Regions from separate parts of the Peribacillus phoenicis genome, predicted to be linked through region 2. Evidence: riboswitches for the same ligand, from Rfam matches in the RefSeq annotation. Region 2 holds a riboswitch; each other region holds the start of a gene.
What was found. A riboswitch is a leader RNA that binds a small molecule or an ion and turns the genes downstream of it on or off. The one in region 2 is predicted to bind thiamine pyrophosphate.
Positions count from the first base shown of each region.

Region 1: it holds a riboswitch for thiamine pyrophosphate, as region 2 does, so the genes downstream of both, ABC374_RS18045 (ABC transporter substrate-binding protein) here and thiC (phosphomethylpyrimidine synthase ThiC) in region 2, are expected to answer to the same signal.
Region 3: it holds a riboswitch for thiamine pyrophosphate, as region 2 does, so the genes downstream of both, tenA (thiaminase II) here and thiC (phosphomethylpyrimidine synthase ThiC) in region 2, are expected to answer to the same signal.

Region 1 covers NZ_JBDFMF010000001.1:3,676,631-3,682,272, reverse strand. The annotation lists gene rarD (EamA family transporter RarD) at 1-568, shown strand, start outside; gene ABC374_RS18050 (protein-glutamine gamma-glutamyltransferase) at 631-1,458, opposite strand; TPP riboswitch at 1,773-1,882, shown strand; gene ABC374_RS18045 (ABC transporter substrate-binding protein) at 2,017-3,012, shown strand; gene ABC374_RS18040 (thiamine-binding protein) at 3,024-3,308, shown strand; gene ABC374_RS18035 (ABC transporter permease) at 3,305-4,087, shown strand; gene ABC374_RS18030 (ABC transporter ATP-binding protein) at 4,071-4,814, shown strand; gene ABC374_RS18025 (TatD family hydrolase) at 4,834-5,604, shown strand.
Region 2 covers NZ_JBDFMF010000001.1:4,279,376-4,285,017, forward strand. The annotation lists gene ABC374_RS20990 (DUF3231 family protein) at 285-794, shown strand; gene thiC (phosphomethylpyrimidine synthase ThiC) at 1,086-2,864, opposite strand; TPP riboswitch at 3,000-3,114, opposite strand; gene ABC374_RS21000 (HAD family hydrolase) at 3,231-4,019, opposite strand; gene ABC374_RS21005 (histidine phosphatase family protein) at 4,155-4,688, opposite strand; gene ABC374_RS21010 (hypothetical protein) at 5,129-5,581, opposite strand.
Region 3 covers NZ_JBDFMF010000001.1:1,968,382-1,974,023, forward strand. The annotation lists gene dmpG (4-hydroxy-2-oxovalerate aldolase) at 1-713, shown strand, start outside; gene ABC374_RS09510 (2-keto-4-pentenoate hydratase) at 710-1,483, shown strand; gene ABC374_RS09515 (MFS transporter) at 1,509-2,870, shown strand; TPP riboswitch at 3,393-3,522, shown strand; gene tenA (thiaminase II) at 3,658-4,341, shown strand; gene ABC374_RS09525 (ECF transporter S component) at 4,356-4,940, shown strand; gene ABC374_RS09530 (ABC transporter ATP-binding protein) at 4,953-5,642, shown strand, end outside.

The DNA of each region.
Region 1 (5,642 bases), 600 kb from region 2:
CGTGATAGTCCTAAAAGAAAAATTGAGCGGGGCCCAAATCATTTCATTCCTGCTTGCAGGAATCGGAGTCTTGATCCTTGGCATTCATTTCGGCACGATCCCGTGGATCTCTCTTGTTTTGGCCATGACCTTTGGATTATACGGTCTGGCAAAAAAAATGATCAAGGCCGAATCGGCGATCGGGCTGACGCTCGAAACGATGATGGTAACGCCTCTGGCCCTTGGTTACCTGATCTACTTGATGAACCGATCAGAAATGCAGTTCTTTACAGATGGAAGCACAAGCTTGCTGTTGGTGGGCGGCGGGATTGCCACGGCATTGCCTCTTTTATATTTTGCAAAAGGGGCGGAGAAGATCCCGTTATCGATGCTTGGCATTTTTCAGTATATCGCTCCGACCTTATCTTTATTGATCGGGGTATTCGTCTATCATGAAAGTTTCACGAAAGCACATCTTTTAGCCTTTTTGTTCATATGGTCAGCCTTGGCTGTTTATACACTATCCATAACGAAATGGGGTCAGGCAAGTGCCCGCAGGTTCAAAGGCAAAGGGAATATTGGTGCGTGAAAAGAAAAAATGCTTGGGAGATCTCTCCCCAAGCATTTTTTTATGCATATAAAACAAAAAGGTCATGAAAGGTATATCTTCGAACCTATTTCAGAAACAATACAATTGGAAAGGCTGACAGGACAGTGATCGGGCTTTGCTCGGGGGATATTTAGTTGAAATTGTCTATAGAAGGAACTATCCAGGAAAATGATATGTGTTGTCAAGAATGCTGATATGGTGGCGTACGGCTTTCTATTGCTATTTAATTCATTGATGATTCCCTGTGCAGTGGTAATCCCGATCCCGTGGCCATAAAAGAGGTTTCTCCCTAATAATATGGCATTTTCACCTTGCCATTCAGGAGTTGTCTCGTCATGATCAGGGTTTATGAAGTAAACGCAATCCCCTGGTAAATAATCCCGTCCTTGGTGAATGATAAGAGCCATATTCCTTGGAGGGCGAAAGTCATATAAAAATAGGTCTGAAAAAAGATAGTCGAAATTCCTGGGGCCGATTAAATCCAAAATCGCCTTTAAAAAAGTGACGACTATTGCTGTCCCGCATTCGAATGCATAAAGCCTTCCATTCATGAAAATGTCAACAAGCGCAGCATGAGGGAGAATCCCTGGCTGAAGGGTAAAGGTGCCATCCTTTGAAAGGTGCCAATATTTTTGATTGGATTGAGATTCCTCAAGTGTGGAAAATTCCGGACCACTTTTATCCAACGCAATAGCTGCCTCTATGACTCGGTTCCTCAGCTGTATCTCGAAATTAAAATCCCCAAAGTTCCGGTATTCAAAAACGTTAGAATCTTCCGCCAAGCATTGAAGAGTTTCAAGTGATTTGGCAGATGCTGTACCTGGTTGGATTTGACTGACATCTAACCATTTGTGATTAATCTTTATCATGATCATATCCACCTTTTGCTTATGAAATTAAGGGTTTAATAAAACCGGTAAACAAAAATGTCTACAGGTAATGCTCATTATATGAATGCTTGCAAAGAAATGACTATTTGATAAGTGTCCGCCACCGTTGCAGCCAAGAATGATTAGAAAGGAAAGAGGCAGAATTATTTTGCTTTCAATGATTTTCGTTCCAAAAGATGTTTTGCAAGAAATCCTAAAGTGCCAGGAATACCTTTCCAATTAGTGAGAAGAAGCAAATTAGTATTCCTTTTTCCCTATGAATTGATATAATGAGAGAGAAAAGTTCATATGTGCGAGAAATGTAGGGGGGCCAGTACTGCTGGCTGAGATTGCATCCTTTAGATGCTGACTCTTTGAACCTGATCTGGATGATGCCAGCGGAGGGAACATATTATTACTGATTTTCTGTTTTGTATGTTAACGTCCGAATTCATCTTCGGGCGTTTTTTGCTTTTTTATCCAGTATTTGAATAGAACCTGGAGCCCCATTATGGTTCCGGCATATGGATCTTATAAGATGTGTAGGAGGATAATGACTTGAATAAATTCTTACCACTGTTAACTTCGTTGTTCCTTTTGGCTGGATGCGGTGCAGGCGGAACTAATGAAAAAGAAGAAGCATCTAAAAATGAAGAATTAAAAAAGGTATCGGTCGTGCTTGATTGGACACCGAATACAAACCATACAGGATTGTATGTAGCCAAGGAAAAAGGTTATTTTAAAGACCAAGGTCTTGATGTGGAAATTATCATGCCAGGTGAAGCTGGAGCGGATAAGCTTGTCGCTTCAGGAAAATCTGAATTTGGCGTGAGCTACCAGGAGGGCATAACGCAGGCCCGCGTGCAGGGCGTGCCGATTGTTTCGGTTGCTGCCGTCATCCAGCATAATACCTCTGGATTCGCTTCCCCTGAGGCAAAGAACATTAAAACTCCCAAGGATTTTGAAGGGAAAACGTATGGTGGCTGGGGGTCTCCGGTTGAAAAGGCCATTATTGATTCACTAATGAAAAAAGAAAATGCGGATGTAAATGAAGTGGATATAGTCAATACAGGAGACATGGATTTTTTCACTTCGGTTAAAAGGGATATAGATTTTGCTTGGATTTATTATGGATGGACAGGCATTGAGGCTGAGTTGCGAAATGAAAAGCTTAATATGGTTTACTTAACCGAATACTCAGATAAGCTTGATTACTATACGCCTGTTTTGACTACAAATGAAAAGATGATAAAAGAAGATCCCGAAACTGTTAAAGCATTCGTTCATGCAGCATCGAAAGGGTACCAGTTTGCGATTAAGAATCCTGCTGATGCAGCAGACATGTTAATTAAGTCTGCGCCGGATCTTGATGCAAAACTAGTTAAGAAAAGCCAGGAGTGGCTTGCAGCCAAGTATCAGGATGATGCTCCGCGTTGGGGTGAACAAAAACTGGAAATCTGGAAGAATTACAGTGATTGGATGACTGAAAACAAGCTTCTTGAAGGTGATTTCGATCCTGAAAAGGCATTTACCAATGAATTTTTACCAAAATAGGAGGAAATACAATGGCCAATTCATTAATTAGTATACAAATTATCCCTAAAGGGGAAAATGTCATCCCTATGGTCGATGAAGCAATCAAGATCATTGAAGAATCAGGTGTCAAGTATGAGGTTCACCCGCTTGAAACGACAATGGAGGGCGAGCTTTCCGAACTTTTTGCCGTGATAGAAAAAATGAATGTAAGAATGATTGAAATAGGATCGCCGAATGTCATTTCGCAAGTGAAAATATTATATCAGCCAAGCGGGATTACGATGGATACGTTAACGGAGAAATATCGGGCATGATCGGAAGGGGAATTTGGAAGAAGGGGGCTCCCTTCTTTCTTTTATTATTGTTGCTGATAGTTTGGGAGTCAGTGACAATCTTATTGAAGGTTGAAGAATGGCTGCTTCCCGCTCCATCGGCCATTTTCATTGAAGGAATTGAGTCGTCGCGCAATCTTTACGGACACCTTATATCCACAACCGAGCTTGCGTTGTCGGGCTTTTTTATTGGAAGCTGCATCGGCTTATTGGTTGCTGCAACCTTACATCTATTTCCAGGTGTGAAGGACGCAGTTTATCCTCTGCTCATACTATCACAAAATATACCTATCATAGTTTTGGCCCCGCTTTTGGTGATCTGGTTTGGCTTTGGCATGCTGCCTAAGTTAATCGTGATTTCGCTTGTATGTTTTTTTCCGGTTGCGGTTGCATCATTGGACGGTTTTCGCCAGACACCATACGAACTTAAGCATTATTTCAAGATGATGGGAGCGGGAAAGAACCAGTTATTTTGGAAGCTGGAATTTCCCCACTCAATCCCGTTCATTTTCTCCGGCCTGAAAATTTCGGCCACCTATAGTGTAATGGGTGCGGTTATTTCAGAGTGGCTCGGGGCAAAATCGGGAATTGGTGTTTATATGACGCTCGCGTCTTCTGCGTTCAGGACAGACCGGGTGTTTGTTGCCATTTTCATCATCATGGGAATGAGCCTGATCTTTTTTGGAATCATCACCTTCCTGGAGAAATACTTAGTTTCTTGGAAGAGAAAGGAGGGCGGCAAGGATGAAGCTGGAAATTAAAGATGTCTCCTATTCTTTCGATGGTAAACAGAATATATTGGAGAATATGAATTTTCATGTGGGTGATGGGGAATTTGTCACGATCCTTGGGCCATCGGGCAGTGGTAAAAGTACATTGTTCCACTTGATCGGCGGTATTTTGAAGCCGGATCATGGCATCATTTCACTGGATGGTAAAAAGATAAATGGTTTAAAGGGCCATATCAGCTATATGCCGCAGCAGCCTTCCCTTTTACCTTGGAGAACGGTATTGGAAAATGTTTTGCTTGGAAGTGAACTTGCTGGGATCAAAGATAAAGAAAAGGCAAAAGCCCTTTTGATGAAAGCTGGATTAGAAGAGTATGAGAAAGCATATCCGCATGAATTATCAGGAGGCATGAAGCAAAGGGCCGCATTCATCCGGAGTATCTTAAGTCCACAGGACTTGATGTGCCTGGACGAACCCTTTTCTGCCTTGGATGAACTGACAAGATTGAAAATGCAAAAATGGCTGTTGTCGGTTTGGGAAGAAAATCGGAGGTCGGTGCTTTTTGTTACGCATAGCATAGATGAAGCGGTTTTCCTATCCGATAGAATTTATGTGTTATCAGCAAAACCGGCTGCTGTCATCAAAGAAGTGAATGTTCCATTTCCAAGGCCAAGAAGTGAAGAACAGCTTCTTAGTGATGAATTTTTTCATTTGAAAAGAGAGTTATATGCAGCATTAATGCCAACTCTTTCTACTTAAGTAAGGAGGCTATTAAATTTTGAGAATCATCGACAGCCATATCCATTTGGATAAATATGATGTTGTTAAGCGGAAGCAGATTCTGACTGGCATGGAAAAGGTTCATTTGCAATCCTTGCTGACTGTTTCCATGAATTTGGCTTCTTCGATTAACAATTATCAGCTTTCACTGAAAGATTCCCGAATTAAGCCTGCCTTTGGCTTTCATCCAGAGCAGCCCCTCCCGAGTGATGAAGAAGTGAACGAATTATTGAACTGGATGCGGGAACATCGTCAAGATATGGTTGCCATAGGTGAGGTTGGACTGCCCTATTACTTAAGGCAGGAAAATCCTGATATTGATAACTCAGCGTATATAGTGATACTGGAGAAGTTCCTGGCTTTTGCTAAAGAGGTGGAAAAGCCGGTTATCCTTCATGCCGTCCACGAAGATGCACCTATCGTTTGCGACCTTTTGGATAAGCATCAAATCACAAAGGCGCACTTTCATTGGTTTAAAGGCGATATCCGGACAGTCGAAAGAATGGCCGAAAAGGGCTACCGCATTTCGATTACACCTGATGTTTGTTATGAGAGGGAAATACAGGATCTAGTTTCGGCATACCCACTTAATCTGATGATGATTGAAACGGATGGCCCATGGCCGTTTGAAGGGGTTTTCGAAGGGAAATGGACCCATCCCGGCATGATGCATGACAGTGTGCGTCAAATGGCTTCGATTAAAGGGTTGCCGATTGAAAATGTTTATGAAACCCTTTATCAAAATACGAAAGATTTTTATCATATATAAAGGTACCGGCTATCATCTCCGGTACCTTTTTAGTTCGT
Region 2 (5,642 bases):
TAAACTATAAACACTTTATATGTTTGGGAGGATTTCCAATGACACATCAATGCTTCTATTGTAGTGATGACACGGAAGAAAAAAAATCCATGTCGTAACGTTTCAAGTTACTGACACGGATAGAAATGAAATGCTCTGTGATGAATGTTATCAAGAATGGCTACAAGGAATAAAAGGTTAAGCATTAAAAGCCCTCTAACATTTCCCAAACATCTTTGATGCATACTTGGAAGAATTCAGGGTAACTTAAATGCGTTAAATAGTGAATTTCAAGGAGGATGGTTATGGGAATTTTAAGCGGAAATCCGAAAGAAGAGCCTATGCATTACGGAGAGGTATTCGGAACATGGGCATTTCTTACAACCACAAAAGGACTGATTGCCTGTCATCAAACTATGCTTAATCATACTGGCGACAAGGACCTGCATAAATTACTTGTTGAAGTGATCAATCAAGGGAAACAGGAACATGACCAACTTGAATCATTATTAAAAGAAAATAACGTAGGACTGCCTCCGTCACCACCTGAAAGACCTAAAGCTAATTTGGAGGATATTCCAGTCGGGGCACGTCTTCAAGATCCTGAAATCTCTGCTTCAGTATCAATCGATATTAATGCAGGATTAGTTGCTTGCAGCCAAATCATGGGTCAATGCATCCGAGAAGATATTGCACAGATGTTCGCACAATTCCATACGAATAAAGCTGCATTGGGTGTTGACTTCCTAAGATTGAATAAGGAAAAAGGCTGGCTTGTCCCTCCTCCTCTTCATATTAATAAAACAAGTATGTAAATATAATGAAATATCCCCTAATCATGTTGACATCGTGATTGGATGCCCAACATGATTAAGGGATTAATTCCGATAATGAAAGGACGATTAAGGAATCACTACCATTGCAGACTTTCGATTAAGTGGCACTTTGTGCATTGTTGACTATAATCAGTTTTTACAAATTCATGATTACAATTCTCGCGAAAAATGTTCAGCTCCCTTTTCAGCTGTTCCAATTGAGTTTCCAACTGTTTCATTTCAACTTTTATTTGGATTACCCGATTCATCGAATTCTCCCTCTCGTCGGAATCATAGATAGATTTCCCCGTCCGTTTTCCTAAATTCATTCGCTTTTTCTTTAAGACCTTCATCGATTACCGACTCAAAACCCAGACCCTTTTCCTTCGCCAAATCACGAATGTCCTGAGAAATCCTCATACTGCAGAATTTGGGTCCGCACATTGAACAGAAATGGGCTGTTTTGGCACCCTCTGCCGGAAGTGTTTCATCGTGATATTCAACTGCCCTTTCAGGATCGAGGGAAAGATTGAATTGATCTCTCCAACGAAATTCGAATCTTGCCTTCGAAAGGGCATCATCCCGTTTCCGTGCCTGGGGATGGCCTTTTGCAAGATCAGCTGCGTGGGCTGCAATTTTATAAGTAATGACCCCTACACGAACATCCTCTTTATTCGGAAGTCCCAAATGCTCTTTCGGTGTCACATAACAAAGCATGGCCGTTCCAAACCATCCAATCATGGCAGCACCAATCGCAGAAGTGATATGATCGTATCCAGGAGCTATATCCGTTGTCAATGGTCCCAGGGTATAGAATGGAGCTTCTTGACAGACTTCCAGCTGCTTATCCATATTTTCTTTAATCAAATGCATCGGTACGTGACCGGGTCCCTCCACCATGACTTGAACATCGTGCTTCCAAGCAATCTTCGTCAGTTCCCCAAGTGTTTCCAATTCAGCAAATTGAGCCTCATCGTTTGCATCTGCAATGGAGCCAGGACGGAGGCCGTCACCTAATGAGAAAGAGACATCATACGCCTTCATGATTTCACAAATCTCTTCAAAGTGAGTATAGAGAAAACTTTCTTGGTGATGGGCCAAGCACCATTGTGCCATGATGGAGCCCCCCCGGGAAACGATTCCCGTAACTCGCTTTGCTGTCATGGGAATGTATCGCAAAAGCACACCGGCGTGTATGGTGAAGTAATCGACACCTTGCTCAGCCTGCTCGATTAATGTATCCCGGAAAACTTCCCAATTTAAATCTTCCGCGACTCCATTCACTTTTTCCAATGCTTGATATATCGGAACCGTCCCAACTGGCACAGGTGAATTCCTGATAATCCATTCCCGGGTCGTGTGAATATTCTTTCCGGTGGAAAGATCCATTATGTTGTCTGCACCCCAACGTGTAGCCCAAGTCATTTTCTCCACTTCAGCTTCGATCGATGAACTAACAGCGGAATTTCCAATATTCGCATTTATTTTCACATGAAAATTACGTCCGATGATCATGGGCTCACTTTCAGGATGGTTAATATTTGCCGGTATGATCGCCCTCCCGCTAGCTACCTCTTCTCTTACAAACTCAGGGGCTACATTTTCCCTGATCGAGATGAACTCCATTTCCGGAGTTATGATACCTTTTCGGGCATAATGGAGCTGGGTTACGTTTTGCCCATTCGCTGCACGCAATGGTTTTCTTTTCAATCCCGGAAAAACTTCTGCTTTGGTTCGTGACTCTTTTTTATACCCGTTATCTTCGGGCTTTATTTCACGCCCTTCATACTCTTCAACATCTTCCCTTTCCAGAACCCAGCTGCGTCTAATCGGGGCAAGACCTTTATGAATATCAATGGGATATTCTGAATCCGTATAAAAACCGCTTGTGTCATATACTCGTAAAGGCGGATTCTCCTCTTCGCCGAATGACCCTGTAGTCGGACTTAGCTTAATTTCACGCATGGGTACCCTAATATCGGGTCTAGATCCCTCAACATACACTTTTTTACTCCCGGCAAAACTGGACATAATTGAAACGTTCATGTCATTTACTGAATTACTCATCATGATTTCATTTCTCCTTTTTAAGTTCATTTAAAAAGGACAAAATCCAATCCATTTCGCACGAAAAAGCCAGATCTCATATTTAAGACCTGGCTAACGTTAGTATGGCTACAGAAATGACCAATTGAAATGTCATTGTTTAGTAGATTCTAACTTCCCCACGCTGGTATGAACCAGATCAGGTCCTGAGGGTTAAGAAGCTTAAGCGCTTCTCTCTCAGCCCAACTTATATTGGACACCCCTAGTCTGAATAATTTAATTGATTACAGGATTACTATATCTCACCCTTTTCATTCTGTAAATAATTTGAAAGACCTAATATTTTCATTACAACTCTCAAAAATTTGTTATTTGAAGGAGAGCCGTCAATTAATTCCCCAGGCCCTCAAGGATAGGGTAGAGCTCCTCTAAATGCTTGATTTCATAGGTTGGAATCACTTCATTCCGTTCCTTATCATGGCGATTTATCCAAACCGACTTTATGCCTACCCGTGATGCTCCAAGGATATCCGTCATTAAATTATCGCCGACCATCAATACTTCATCTTTATCAAGCTCCATGATTTCCAAAGCATGCTCAAAAATGGAGGCATCCGGTTTACCTCTTCCAAATGCGCCTGATATCACGATTTGGTCGAAATAAGGAACCAGTTCAGGCGTAATTTCAAGTTTGGTATTTTGCAGCTCAGGAGATCCGTTCGTAAGCAATAGCAATTTATACTTCCCTTTTAATTCATCCAGAACACGGAATGTTTCTTCATAGATAAATGGCTTTTTGCGTCTCTCGGCAGGGAAACGTTCTGCCAGTTTAAGCCCAAATTCCGGGTCATCGATCCCTAATGCCAATAACCCTCTCGTCCACGCTTCTTTCCGATAAGCCGGTGCAATCCCGGCCATCTTCCTGAATTCATCATGATCATCCTGGAAATTTCCCCATAGCCCCTCAAATGGGTTGATTCCGATCATTTGTGTGAATGCATATGTATCGTAAGAAGAGTAAAGCTCACGCGCTTCCTTTCGCACAGCTTCTTCAAACTCGTCGACATTCAGATCATATTTCTCCTTGGCTACTTCACATGTGGCCACAAAAGCCTCTTTTACACTTTTCTGATCCCATAGTAATGTATCATCTAAATCAAAAAAAACTGCCTTCAGCAAAATGTCCACCCCTCTTTCCCTATTATTGAATTCGTAAAAATTACACTATTACAATAATAAACCACAACCAATAAAAAAAGAATAACTATTCGGAAAATGACTTACCTTTTCTAGTGGGAAACCCTTATCCACTTATCATCTTTCAAATACATACAGCTTTCCATTACTGGCAATCTTGAATTTCGGACCGGTGAACCCCCGTCGGATCAGCTCTTTCCTCATATATACCATGAGGGCGGCATGACTCACGATCAGAACATCCCTTTCCCCCTTTACAAAGACTTCATCCAATACTTTATTGATCCTTCGCTCTGCGATCTTAATTTCCGCCCTTGTCTGCTTGTTGAACACCGAGCAGCAGCGAATCCAGATGGCCCAAAGGATGAATGGCAGCTTTACCCTTCCTTTAAGAGGCGGGGAAGGTATTTCCCGCAGCTCCTCCATCCGGTGAACCGTACCTGGATAGATATGTTCCGCTGTCTTGACAGCTCTCGACATATCACTGCAATAACATTCCTGCCATTCCTCCACGCCAAATAAAGTCGTTCCATAAATAATATCCGCTGCATCATAGTCCTCAAACCATTGCTTCATATCATCCGCCGTCACAGATCTCCCTGTAGGAAATTCATGTGCCACCTTAAAATGCCGTACCAAACCAATTTTCATATCTTCTCCTTTTTTATCTTTTAAAATATACGTTTCTTTTTCTTGTAAAAAGCCCTTATCAATATATTACCCTATGTAAAACTATAAAAAAAAGTATGTTGAAACCATTAAACCCTTACTGAACTCTCCTTGACACTGTGTATATGTTTAAAAATTCTTAAAGATCCAGCGTTTAATTATGATAGCATCGAAAAAGGAGAACGCATTTCGCATTCTCCCAGACCTGTAGATTAATTTTGCCTAGAGTTTTTTTGAAGGTTTGTAAAATTCGAACCTTCCCTCCAGGCACTCGCTTTCCGCGGGCGCTCTTTGCGCCTTCTGGGTCTCCCTTGGACACGCTTTTCCCGCATGTGTCCCGCACACCCGCTCCGTTCAATTTTGTTGAGGACCCCTTTTCTCCATAAATTGAGGGAAAGCATCTCGCCTTCTCCATTTATCGTTTAATCCATGAATTGCAGTTCTGTTATCGTACATCTTTTCCTGAATTTATATTTTCCGCTCAAATCACTGAATTGATAATCATTGAGAGATTTCCCCAGTTGTTCCCTCAGCTTATCCACAGTGATGGATTCCTCAACTGCCTCTTTCCAATTTTCATTTCCGATCAACTCATCGAACGGAATGGTAGTCAGGACTTCATCATATATCTGGATGCTTTGATCGATGCCGAAGCTGCCATAGATACTGCCATTTTCATCAGCAAAGATATGATCCGATTCCAATTCCTCCACCAATACTTTCAGATATTCCTTTGACTTAACAGGCTTGATGGCAATCTCTGCTTCCGCCTTTACAGGTCCCAATCTCTTATCGACGATCTCTATCGTCAATTTAACGTGAACGGGCGGATACCCAAACCCTTCACAAAGTTCTGTTGCCGAATTATATACCATCTGTACGTCCTCCTTTTGAAACTATCATTATATAATATAAATAGTACATTTCATTACCAAA
Region 3 (5,642 bases), 2.3 Mb from region 2:
CGAAAATGGCGCGGATTGCAACCCATGTAACGGAAGCGGACGTCTCAAAGCAACATCTGGAAGCAGCGAAACATCTCGGTATGGAAGCAATCGGGTTTTTAATGATGTCTCACATGGCATCACCGGAAAAACTACTTGAGCAAGCCGTTTTAATGGAATCCTATGGAGCGGATGCTGTGTATGTTGTTGATTCGGCCGGTTCTTTTTTGCCCCAAGATGTGAAGGCGCGGATCCGTTTACTACGATCAAAGCTTAAAATTGATATTGGTTTTCATGCTCACAATAACTTATCGCTCGCTATGGCAAATTCACTTATGGCAATTGAAGAAGGGGCGAATAGAATCGATGGCAGCATCCGCTGTCTTGGTGCAGGTGCTGGTAATACCCAGACGGAAGTGCTTGTTGCCGTTCTGGATAGGATGGGTATCCGTACCGAAATTGACTTATATAAAATGCTTGATCTTTCGGAGGAAGTTGGAAATACAATCATGCCCAAGCCCCAGGAAATAACGGACTCTAGTTTAATCATGGGTTATAGTGGCGTGTACTCCAGCTTTTTATTGCATGCAAATAAAGCGGCGAAAAAGTATGGAGTTGACGCCCGGGATATTTTGATGGAGCTTGGTCGACAAAAAGTGGTTGGTGGTCAGGAAGATACCATAATTGAAGTAGCTGAGCAAATAGCATTTCAGAAAGAAGGGACTTTAAGATGAAACTAGATCAACTGGCAAAACGGGTAGCCGAATCGCAAAAAAATGGTCGTGAAATGGATAAGCTTACATTATACAATCCTGAACTAACAGTAAATCAAGCGTATGAAATTCAGAAGTTGAGCATTAATGAGACACTTACTGGTGATAACAGATTGATCGGATGGAAGATGGGCTTGACGAGCAAAGCCAAACAACAGCAAGTAGGGGTAGAGGAAGCAATCTATGGCAGGTTGACATCTGACATGGAACTAACTAAACCAGTATTAAAAGTTGGGGAACTCATTCATCCGAGAGTGGAACCTGAATTTGCTTTTTTGTTCAAGGACGAATTGAAAGGTGCAAATATAACGGCGAAAGATGTCTGGCCGGCTGTAGAATGTGTATTTCTTGCTCTTGAAGTTATTGACAGCCGTTATAAAAACTTTTCTTTTACACTTACAGATGTAGTAGCGGATAACGCATCCTCAGCCAAAATCCTGCTTAGCAATCAAGCCTTTTCACCGTATCACACGGACTGGGCTCAAGCAGAAGTTACGCTTTATCAAAATGGTGAAATGCAAAAGAGGGGTCGCGGTGAAGCTGTGCTCGATCACCCGATTCATTCGATTGTGGAGCTTGTAAAAATGATTAACCGGGAAGGACTTTCCATCCAGGCTGGAATGATTGTTTTAGTAGGCGGAATTACAGATGCCGTATCGATACAGGCAAGCGATGAAATAATAGCAGATTACGGTGAACTAGGGAAACTGACATTACATGTTATAGCGTGAAATATGGCAAAGAGGAGGGAATATATTGCGTGAGGTCAATGCTTCGGAAGTGGTAGGTAATAGTAGATTTGGCCGTTTTCATATAATGGTCTTCATGTGGTGTTTGTTCGCAATTACCTTTGATGGATTTGATATAGCCATGTACGGAGTAGGTTTGCCTTTGATGATGGAGGAATGGAACTTGACGCCAGTCGAAGCTGGCGGAATTGCAAGTTACTCATTGTTCGGTATGATGGTGGGAGCACTCATTTTTGCACCTCTTGCGGATAAAATAGGGAGAAAAAAGGTGCTTGCCATCTGTATATGTCTATTCAGTGTTTTTACATTACTTTCAAGTTTTGCCCCGGATCCTGCCTTTTTCTCGGTTATGCGATTTATAGCGGCCTTGGGAATGGGAGGATTAATGCCAAACGTCATCTCCCTAATGGCGGAATACTCACCCAAAAAGAATAAGGTTCTCATTGTAACCGCTATGTACTGCGGTTATTCTATCGGAAGCATACTCGCTTCTTTAATTGGAATGTATGTGATGGAACAAATGAGTTGGAGGGTTTTGTATTGGATAGGGGCGCTTCCCTTGCTGGCACTGCCATTCTTCATGAAGCAATTTCCTGAATCGCTTTCCTATTATGTTATTCGAAAACAAGGAGAAAAGCTTGCTGGAATCCTGAATCGCATTGATCCAGACGGCGACTATAAAGAGTCGGACGATTATGAGTTTGCCAAAGTCCAAGAAAGGGCAAAGGGCTTTCCAGTCAAGAAACTCTTTGAAAATAAGCGCACTCTTAGCACATTTGCGTTTTGGGTAGCTGCCTTTAATTGTTTACTTATGGTATACGGACTCAATACATGGTTACCCAAAATCATGCAGCAGTCCGGATACGGCCTTTCATCCAGTTTATCTTTCAATCTTATATCGGGAATAGGACAAATTGGCGGATCGATAATTGGAGGGTATTTAGTTGGGAAAATAGGCCATAGAAGAGTACTTTTATCCCTCTGTGCCATGGGTACGGTCTGTTTTGTCATATTAGGTTTGACCTCAAATGCAGCAGCATTATATATTCTGATCGCTTTTGGAGGGGCCTGTACAGTCGGCACGATGAATTTGGCCAATACGTATATATCCGAGTATTATCCGCGGGAGATAAGGTCCACCGGGATAGGTTGGGCGTTGGCTTTTGGTAGAATTGGAGCGATTGTTGCCCCAACATTAATAGGATTACTGCTCGCTGCTAACTATTCACCACAAAATGCATTCATGGCCTTCACGGTTCCGAGCATAATGGCTGCCTTGGCGTTACTCGTTGTGAAAGAGAGGTATGGCAGCTATGATAAACTGCAGCTTGAGGAAAATATAAAACTAAAAGCTACATCGAATGTATAATATTGTTCTTTAGTAGATGGCCTATATGTCAGCGGACAGTCATGCAACTGTTCCCTGCCATATAGGCTATTTTTAGAGAATAAAAGATTTCACGAGTAAAGTTGGAGAATTCACGAGTAAACCAGCTAAATTCACGAGTAAACAGGCCAAACTCACGAGTAAAACAGCTAAATTCACGAGTAAAACGGCCAAACTCACGATTAAAGCAGCTAAACTCATTAGTAAAGCAGCAGAAATCCCATGTAAACATCAATTTCACGAGTAAAACGGCCAAACTCACGAGTAAAACAGTTAAATTCACGAGTAAAACGGCCAAACTCACGAGTAAACGGGCCAAACTCACGAGTGAATTACGTAGCGAAACCCATTGATTAAAGTGCCGTTAAACTGCCGGGTAAATGGGGGTTATGCAAGATTGAAAGGTTAGTAACCCTAAATCATTAAGTTGAAAACTTTTTCTAATACGTTTGACAATTGGATTTATCGTGTTAATATAAAGGCAAATGAAATTTAATATACAATTTGTACCACTAGGGGTGCTTTATAGGTGAAAGTTGATTTTTACCGCAGAAGCTGAGATTAAAGTATGACTTTAAGACCCTTAGAACCTGATCTGGTTTATACCAGCGTAGGGAAGTGGGGTCTGGAACAATACGTTTCTGTATTATTTCAAGTACAACCACTTTCTTTACGTTTAAGAAAGTGGTTTTTTGTTTGCAAAAAAAGGGGTGATAAAAGGTTTTTTTCCGTAACATTTCTTGAAAAATATAATTTGGAGGTAATGGACATGAAGTTTTCAGAGGAAATTCGTCAGGAAGCTGATCATATTTGGGAAGCTAGTTTTAATCACCCGTTTGTTGCAGGAATAGGAGATGGCACATTGCCATTGGAGTGTTTCCGTTTTTATGTCATGCAAGATGCCTATTATTTATCTCATTTTGCTAGAGTTCAAGCTTTAGGGGCAGTCAAAGCTACGGATTTACATACAACAAGCAGGCTTGCGGGCCATGCACAAGGAACATATGAAGCGGAGTTGAAGCTTCATGAGAATTTTTCTGAGAGATTAGGCATCACAAAAGAAGAACGGGATAATTTCAAACCTGCCCCGACTGCTTATGCTTATACCTCCCATATGTATCGTGCGGCATATTCGGGACATTTAGGGGATGTTATTGCAGCTATCTTGCCGTGTTACTGGCTGTATTATGAAATAGGTGAAAGACTGCAAGGGTGCATGCCGGAAGAGCCGATTTATCAAGAATGGATAGCGGCTTACGGAGGGGAGTGGTTCCGCACTTTGGTGGAAGAGCAAATTGCGAGGCTTGATGAGATTGCTGAAAAAGTGACAGACGAAGATAGGGAAAGAATGAAAGAGCATTTTATCCTCAGCAGCCAATATGAATACTCATTTTGGGAAATGGCTTATCGTTTAGAGACATGGCCTGTGCATAAGGAAACACTAGAAGTATAAAGGGGAATGAAACAATGAAAAAAGGATTGAAATTAACGGACATATTGGTCACGATCGTAATTGCGGTAGCATTTGGAATCGTATATATCCTTTGGGGTTCGATTTATTATTCCGTTAAACCGTTAGGATTACATCTGGATCAACTTATTTATGGAATGTGGTTTATAGCTGGCCCCGTCGCCTTTTTAATTTTACGGAAACCGGGTGTGGCACTTTTGGCGGAGATAGCTGCAGCTTCCGGGGAATTCTTTCTTGGTTCACCATGGGGGCTGACCGTGCTGTTATATGGGGTGGTACAAGGTTTGTTCGCGGAACTGGTGTTCATGGCGTTCAAATATAAAAAATTCAATATGCCGGTGGCCGTTTTAGCTGCGATAGCTTCCTGCTTGGCATCAGTTATCATGGATTTTGCATACGGGGAAATAGGTGCGCTTTCTACTTGGAATCTATCGTTATTCATGATAGCGAGGTTTTTGGGTTCCATATTCTTTGCAGGTGTGGCTGCTTATTATCTAGTTAAAGTCCTGGAAGCAACAGGTGTAACTAATCTTGTGCGTCCGGTTTCAAATAAAGATTATGCAGAACTGGATCAAAAGTAGAGGTTGAGGGCCATGGAACCAATCGTTTCTGTTGAAAAGTTAAGAATGAAATTTCCCGGTGATGAATCTTTGATATTCAAGGACCTATCACTATCGTTTGATCAAGGAGAAAAAGTGCTATTGTTGGGACCATCAGGATGTGGTAAGTCGACTCTTTTACAAGTGTTAAGCGGATTGATTCCAAATTCCATCGAAGTACCGATGAAAACGGAGAAATTGAAATGCCCTTCTTCATGGGGATATGTTTTTCAAGACCCTGATAGTCAGTTTTGCATGCCATTTGCCGATGAAGAAATTGCCTTCGTCCTTGAGAATCTTTCCGTCCCTAAAGAAGAAATGAAAGAGAAGATTCAAAATCATTTCCGTAAAGTAGGATTGAATCTGGGCCATACAAGTATTGAAACATTATCAGGCGGGATGAAACAGCGTCTGGCAATCGCTTCAGTATTGGCCCTTGAACCAGAAGTGATATTTTTAGATGAACCAACCGCCATGCTTGATCCGGAAGGAACGAAAGAAATCTGGGAATTGTTGAAGGAAGTCGGACGAGACAAAACGGTTATTATCGTCGAGCATAAAATTGACCATGTTTTAGAATTCATCGAACGAATCGTGCTTTTTAACGATGACGGTCAAATCATAGCTAATGGTCCAAGAGACACCATTCTTTCACTATATAAAAATGAAATGAAAGAGCATGGA